Regions from separate parts of the Solwaraspora sp. WMMA2065 genome, predicted to be linked through region 2. Evidence: riboswitches for the same ligand, from Rfam matches in the RefSeq annotation. Region 2 holds a riboswitch; the other holds the start of a gene.
What was found. Region 2 has a riboswitch for thiamine pyrophosphate ahead of O7610_RS12865 (ECF transporter S component). Riboswitches for the same ligand answer to the same signal wherever they lie in the genome.
Positions count from the first base shown of each region.

Region 1: another riboswitch for thiamine pyrophosphate. It lies ahead of O7610_RS17995 (thiamine phosphate synthase); the one in region 2 lies ahead of O7610_RS12865 (ECF transporter S component).

Region 1 is NZ_CP128361.1:3,963,003-3,966,399, forward strand. It holds gene thiO (glycine oxidase ThiO) at 1-888, opposite strand, end outside; gene O7610_RS17995 (thiamine phosphate synthase) at 885-1,556, opposite strand; TPP riboswitch at 1,551-1,662, opposite strand; gene O7610_RS18000 (DUF397 domain-containing protein) at 1,916-2,116, opposite strand; gene O7610_RS18005 (DUF397 domain-containing protein) at 2,201-2,401, opposite strand; gene O7610_RS30705 (hypothetical protein) at 2,398-2,547, opposite strand; gene O7610_RS18010 (helix-turn-helix domain-containing protein) at 2,535-3,278, opposite strand.
Region 2 is NZ_CP128361.1:2,853,324-2,856,720, forward strand. It holds gene O7610_RS12855 (TIGR03943 family putative permease subunit) at 1-122, opposite strand, end outside; gene O7610_RS12860 (permease) at 119-1,135, opposite strand; TPP riboswitch at 1,348-1,453, shown strand; gene O7610_RS12865 (ECF transporter S component) at 1,450-2,049, shown strand; gene O7610_RS12870 (ABC transporter ATP-binding protein) at 2,072-3,397, shown strand, end outside.

The DNA of each region.
Region 1 (3,397 bases), 1.1 Mb from region 2:
CCGGGCCGCCGCCTGCGCCTCGACCAGCTCGTGCTCGGCGATCTCCGGCAGCAGGTCGGCGGCGGCGCGCAGCAGTTCCAGCACCGCTCCGGCGGTGACGATGGTGTCGCCCCGTTCCTCGACGGTGGCGCCGACGACAACCTCACCGTCGGCGCGGGGCACCAGGTAGACGTGCCGGCCGTCGGCGTACCCCCGGATCACGTGCCGGAACCCGACGGCGCCGCCGGGGGCCCGCAGCCGCAGGATCTGGCCTTTTACCGGGCGGACCGGCAGCCCGGTCAGCGCCGCCGATCCGCAGCCGGCGGCGACCACGACGACCCGCGCGTCCAGTGCGGAAACATCGGTGACCGGCTGCGGGACGACGGTCACCCCGGCCCGGTCCAGCGCGGTGTCCAACGCCCCGACCAGCCGACGCGGGTCGACCTGGTGGTCGTCGGGCATCAGCGCACCGCCGCGCACCCTCGGCGCCAACGCCGGTTCGCGCTCGCGCAGCGCCGTGCCGCGCAGCAGCGTGATCGGCAGGTCCAGACTCCGCTGGTACGCCCAGAGCCGCTCCGCCTCGCGCCGGTCGTCGCCGGTGAGCGTGACGACCAGCGTGCCGTCGGTGCGGTAGCCGATGTCCTGGCCGGTGACGGCGGTCAGCTCGGCGGCGAACGCCGGCCAGCGGGCCGCCGAGTCGACCAGCAGCCGGGTCAGCTCGGCCTCGCCGAAGTGCGACTCGGCGACCGGGGCGAGCATCCCGGCGGCCACCGAGGACGCCCCGGACCCGGGTGCCGGGTCGTGGAGCGCGGTACGCAGCCCGCGCCGGGCGCACCGCCAGGCGATACTCATCCCGATCGGCCCGCCGCCGACCACCGCCACATCCGCGCCCTCGGCCGGCCCGGTCATCGTGTCGCGCCCGTCCCGGCGGCGGGCCGCTGCCGTACCGCGGTCAGCAGGTCAGCAGTGGCCCGGCCCGGATCGGCGGCTCCGGCGATCGCGCCGACCACCGCGACCCCGTGCGCCCCGGCGGCCAGCAGCTGCACAACCCGGTCCACAGTGACCCCGGCGATCGCGATCACCGGCACGTCGACCGTAGCGGCGACGGCGGCCAGCCCGGCCGGCCCGATCGGGTCGGGCAGCCCGGTCTTCGTGCCGGTGGCGTAGCACGGCCCGACCCCCAGGTACGTCGCCCCGGCCGCGACCGCCGCCCGCCCGGTGGCCGGCTCGCGGGCGGTGGCACCGAGGATCGCGGCCGGCCCGAGCACCCGGCGGGCGGCGTCGACCGGGAGGTCCAGCGCGCCGACGTGCGCGCCGGCCGCACCGGTCGCGAGCGCGACGTGCAACCGGTCGTTGACCAGGCAGGTCACCTGGTACGCGGCACATTCGGCGACCGCGCGCACGGTCAGGTCGTACGCGTCCCGGTCGGACATGTCGTCCTCGACGCGGACCTGCACGACCAGGTCGGCGGCGGCGCCGGCGGCGCGGGCGGCGGCCAGCGCGGCCCGCAGTACGCCGAGCGGGTCGCACCCGGGTCGGGTGTCGGTGATCAGATGCAGTCGCCCAAGGGACGGCACGGCAACGCTCCTCCCTGCGCCGGCATTACCCGGATCAGGTTCGACGGTCGGAGGCCGCGTCAGCCTCCCTCTCAGCCCGGTGCACCGGGCTCCCGTGGGTTACTTGCCTGTTACCGTACGACGGTCTCGTCGATCCGCCAAGGGCCGATCCGAGGCAACCTTCGGTCGCTGCCCACCCCGCCGCTGTCGGCCGTGACCAGGCTCACCATCAGCTGGGCGAACAAAGATCACGCGCAGACCGGATGCGACATTGGCGCAGGTGACTGCCGGTAGTCATGCTGTCCGCGGTAGCGCAGGTGGCCCTTCGGGGTTCCCGCAGCCGCCCTACGCGACCCTCTGGTCGGCCGGACCCAGAAGCGTCAGCTGGTGAAGGTGCCAGCCCTCGCGGCGGCGACGAAACTCGACCAGCTCGCTGGGGCGACTACCAGCACCGGACCAGCCGGATCCTTCGAGTCCCGCACCCCGACAACGCCACCCGGCCCGTCCGCCATCTCGACACACTCGCCCTGGTTGTTCGACCGGCTGCTCTTCCGCCAGTTGGTGGAACCAAAGTCGATCATCGCCGTACTCCCTTACGGATCGGATCACGCCTCGGCGGTCGAAGTCACGAGGCGGCGTCGCGGCGGAACTCCACCGACCGCCAATCAACTCGTGAGGGTGCTGTTCTTCGTAGCGGCGACGAAGCGTGACCAGCTTGCCGGGGCGACCACCAGCACCGGACCAGCCGGATCCTTCGAGTCCCGCACCCCGACGACCCCACCCAGTCCGTCCGCCACCTCGACGCACTGACCCTGGTTGTTTGATCGGCTGCTCTTGCGCCAGCTAGCTCCGGAAAGATCGATCATGACTCGCACTCCTTCGCGGTCCGCCAGAAGAGGTCACGACTGGCCTGCTCGCTCAGCGCCCGGCCAGCGATGTCGGTGAAGGTCCAAGCGTACCGCTCAGCCTCATCCGGCCGATCGAGGAACAGAGCTCCTGTCAGCTCCTCCACGTAGAATAGACAGTCGTCGGCTCGTTCCCTTCTGGAAAATCAAGAAGAGTGAACGAACCGTGCGCCATCAGGCCGGCGTGCAGCCCGGCGCTGAAGGGCAGCACCCGGATCGAGACATTCGGCTGCTCCCCGGCCTGAGCCAGCCGACGCAACTGTCCGGCCATGGTCTGACCGCTGCCGATCGGTCGACGCAGGATCGCTTCGTCGAGCACGATGTCGAACCTGGGCAGGTAGGGCTCCATTCGGGTCAGCAACCGCGCGCGACGCATCCGCATCTCGACCCTGCGCTCGATCTCCTCCGCCGGCACTTCGTACTGGTTCACGCTGAACACGGCAGTTGCGTACGGGCGGGTCTGCAGCACGCCGGAGACGAGCTCCGTATGGAATTCGCGGAGGTGGGCGGCGGCCTCCTCCAGACCGATGAACAGCTCGAACCAGGACGGGATGCTGGCGTAGTCGTGCCACCAGCCCTTCTCCTTGGTCTTCGGAGCCAGCGCGGCCAGCGCCTCGATGGTCTTCAGGTCAGCGCCGTACAGCTCGCAGAGCAGCACCACGTCCTCGGTGCGGATCGGCACCTCACCCCGCTCCATCCGCAGCAGCTTGGTCGCCGGCCACTCCAACTCCCGGGCCGCCGTGGTCTGCGGCACCCCGGCCAACCGCTCACGCAGCCGACGCAGCTCCCGACCGAGCTGCCGCCGGGGCACCGACGAGTTCAACAATGCTGCGGGCACGTTGCCACCTCCAGATATGCCACTCAACGACGACATGAAGATCGACAGGCGACAGTCACTCGACAGTTGACATATCTCTACCACGAGACCACGACAGCGTTGTCGACCGCCAATTGATC
Region 2 (3,397 bases):
GCGACGATCAGGAACGGCTGCAGCGCCTCCTTGACGTACCGCAGGTACATGTCGGTGACGCTGGCCCGGACCACCGCGCCACCGAGCAGCAGCAGCACCACACCTTGAGCCTGTTTGTTCACAGCAGCACCGTCCCCACCGCGACCGCCACCACGATGGCGATCAGGAATGTCGCCGGAGCGAACCGGTACGCGAATCTGCGCCCGAACGTGCCGGCCTGCATCGAGACAAGTTTCAGGTCGACCATCGGGCCGACGACCAGGAAGACCAGCCGTGACGTGAGCGAGAACTGCGACAACGAGGCCGCGACGAAGGCGTCCGCCTCGGAGCAGATCGACAACAGCACGGCGAGTGCGGCGAGCGCCAGGATGGACAGCACCGGATTGTCGGCGAGGGTCTGCAACCAGCGCTCCGGCACCAGCACGTTGATACTGGCGGCGGCCATCGCGCCGATCACCAGGAAACCGCCGGCGTGCATGATGTCGTGCCGGACCGCCGCCCAGAACGCCCGCGCCCGGGACAGGTCGTCCAGGTCGGGGCGGTGCGGCAGGCGGATCCAGTCGGTGCGACCCAGCCGCAGCCACAGCCAGCCCATCACGACCGCGACGAGCAGGCTGGCGACACCCCGGCCGACGACCATCTCGGGGTTGTTCGGGAAGGCGACCGCCGTGGCCACCAGCACGATCGGGTTGATCGCCGGGGCGGCGAGCAGGAAGGCCAACGCGGCGGCCGGCGCGACGCCCCGCCGGATCAGCGACCCGGCGATCGGCACCGAACCGCACTCGCAGCCGGGCAACACCACCCCGGCGGCGCTGGCCACCGGCACCGCCAGCGCCGGGTGTTTCGGCAGCGCCTTCGCCCAGAACGACCTGGGTACGAAGACCGCGATCACCGCGGAGAGCACCACCCCGAAGACCAGGAACGGCATCGCCTGGACCATCACCGACACGAAGACCGTGGTCCAGGTCTGCAGCCGGGGGTCGGAGATCAGGTTGGCCAACGGCTCGCGGAAGATCACCAGCCCGATCAGCAGGAAGGCGAGCACCTCCACCGAGCCGACCCGGTCACCGAACAGTCGGCGTCGGGGCGGACGCGGGCCACCGGGCGGTCCGGCGCCGCCGCCGGACCCGGGCAGGTCGTCGTCGGCCGGCGCGGCCCAGTCGATGTCGTCGCCTGGGCGCGTCCGACGCGTCGCGGTGCGATCGGCAGCGGTCACGGCGGGCTGGTCCCCTCGCTGGTGTGAAGGCGGGCAGTTCACGATAACCCGCGCAGGGGTGCCCGCCACCACACCGGGACTCGACCACTGTCGGTGCGGTGCCACCGGTGCTAGCGTCAGTGGCACAACCTGATGTCCCACAGGGGAGCGCACACAGCGCTGAGAGTGCGGGGAGTCCCGCAGACCCTCGAACCTGATCTGGGTAATGCCAGCGCAGGGAGTTGGAGCGACGTATGACGCAGCAATCTATGCCCGCCGACCGTAGCTGGCGGACCGTCGACATCGTGGTCGCCTCGGTGATCGCGGTCGCGTTCGGGGTGGTCTTCTGGCTGTGGGGACTGATCTGGACCGCCACCGAGGCCGCGTTCACCTTCTTCCCGCCCGCTCAGGCAGTGCTGTACGGGGTGTGGCTGGTGCCGGCTGTGCTCGGCGCGCTGGTGATCCGCAAGCCGGGGGCCGCGCTGTTCTGCGAGCTGGTCGCAGCGGTCGTCTCGGCGGCGTTGGGCAGCCAGTGGGGTGCCGTGGTGATCGTGCAGGGGCTGGCCCAGGGGGTCGGTGCCGAGCTGGTGTTCCTGGCGGTGGCGTACCGCTCGTTCCGGCTGCCGGTGGCGCTGACCGCCGGGGCCACCGCCGGGCTCGGCGCGGCGATCTTCGACCAGATCCGCTACTACGCGCCGTACGACCTGGTCAGTTTCCGGATTCCGATCTTCATCGTCACTGTGGTCAGCGCGATCGTGCTGGCCGGTGCCGGCAGCGTGGCGCTGACCCGGGCACTGGCCCGCACCGGGGTGCTCGACCGGTTCCCCGCCGGCCGCGACCGCACCACGGTGTGACCCGGCCAGGGCCGGCCGGGTCGTGAGCCGGCTGGAGCTGCGCGGGTTCGGCTGGCGGCACGCCGGCCGCCGGGCCTGGGCGGTCCGTGACGTCGAGCTGAGCGTCGACGCCGGCGAACGGGTCCTACTGCTCGGGCCGTCGGGGGCCGGCAAGAGCACGCTGCTGGCGGCGATCGCCGGGTTGCTGCCGGCCGACTCGGGCGAGCAGGCCGGCACCGTCACCGTCGACGGGCTCGACCCGCGCAAGGCCCGCGAGCGGGTCGGCATCGTCTTCCAGGACCCGCAGAGCCAGCTGGTCATGGCGCGCAGCGGCGACGACGTCGCGTTCGGGCTGGAGAACCGGGGCGTGCCGGCCGAGCAGATCTGGCCACGGGTGGACGCCGCGCTGGCCCGGGTCGGTTTCCGCTACGGCCGGGACCGGCCGACTGCCGCGCTGTCCGGCGGCGAGCAGCAGCGGCTGGCCCTGGCCGGGGCGCTCGCCCTGCGGCCGGGTCTGCTGCTGCTGGACGAACCGACCGCGAACCTCGACCCGGCCGGCGCCGACCTGGTCCGCGACGCCGTCGCCGGGGCGCTCGACGGGGACCGGGACACCACGCTGGTGATCGTCGAGCACCGGGTGGCGCAGGCGCTGCCGCTGGTCGACCGGGTGGTGGTGCTGTCCGCCGGTGGCGGCGTGCGGGCCGACGGCAAGCCGGACGAGATCTTCGACCGGTACGGCGGGCAACTGGCCGCCGACGGTGTCTGGGTGCCGGACCAGCCGTTGCCGCAGCGCGGTGGTTCCGCCGCCCCGGCCGGTGAGCCGCTGCTGATCGCCGACCGGGTCGGGCTGGTGCCCCGGCTCGCCCCGCTCGCCGACGAGGTGCCGGTACGCGGCGGCGAGGCACTGGCCGTGCTGGGGCCCAACGGCGCCGGCAAGACCACGCTGGCCCTGCTGCTCGGCGGGCTGGTCGCGGCCACCGACGGAGCGGTCCGGGCCACCGCCGCGTTGACCGGCGACGGCCGGGTCGGCCCGGCCCCGCACCGGTGGCAGGCACCGGAGCTGGTCCGCCGGATCGGCAACGTGTTCCAGAACCCGGAGCACCAGTTCGTTGCCACCACGGTGGCCGACGAGCTGGCCCTCGGCCCGCGCCGCTGCGGGCTGGCGGAGTCGGCCGTCGCGCCGGTGGTCGACGAGTTGCTGCACCGGCTGCGGCTGGACCGGTTGGCGGCTGCCAACCCGTACACCCTGTCCGGTGGTGAGGCGCGGCGGCTGAGTGTGGCGACCGCCCTGGCCACCGCGCCCCGCCTGCTGGTGCTCGACGAGCCGACGTTCGGCCAGGACCGGCGCACCTGGCTCGAACTGGTCGCG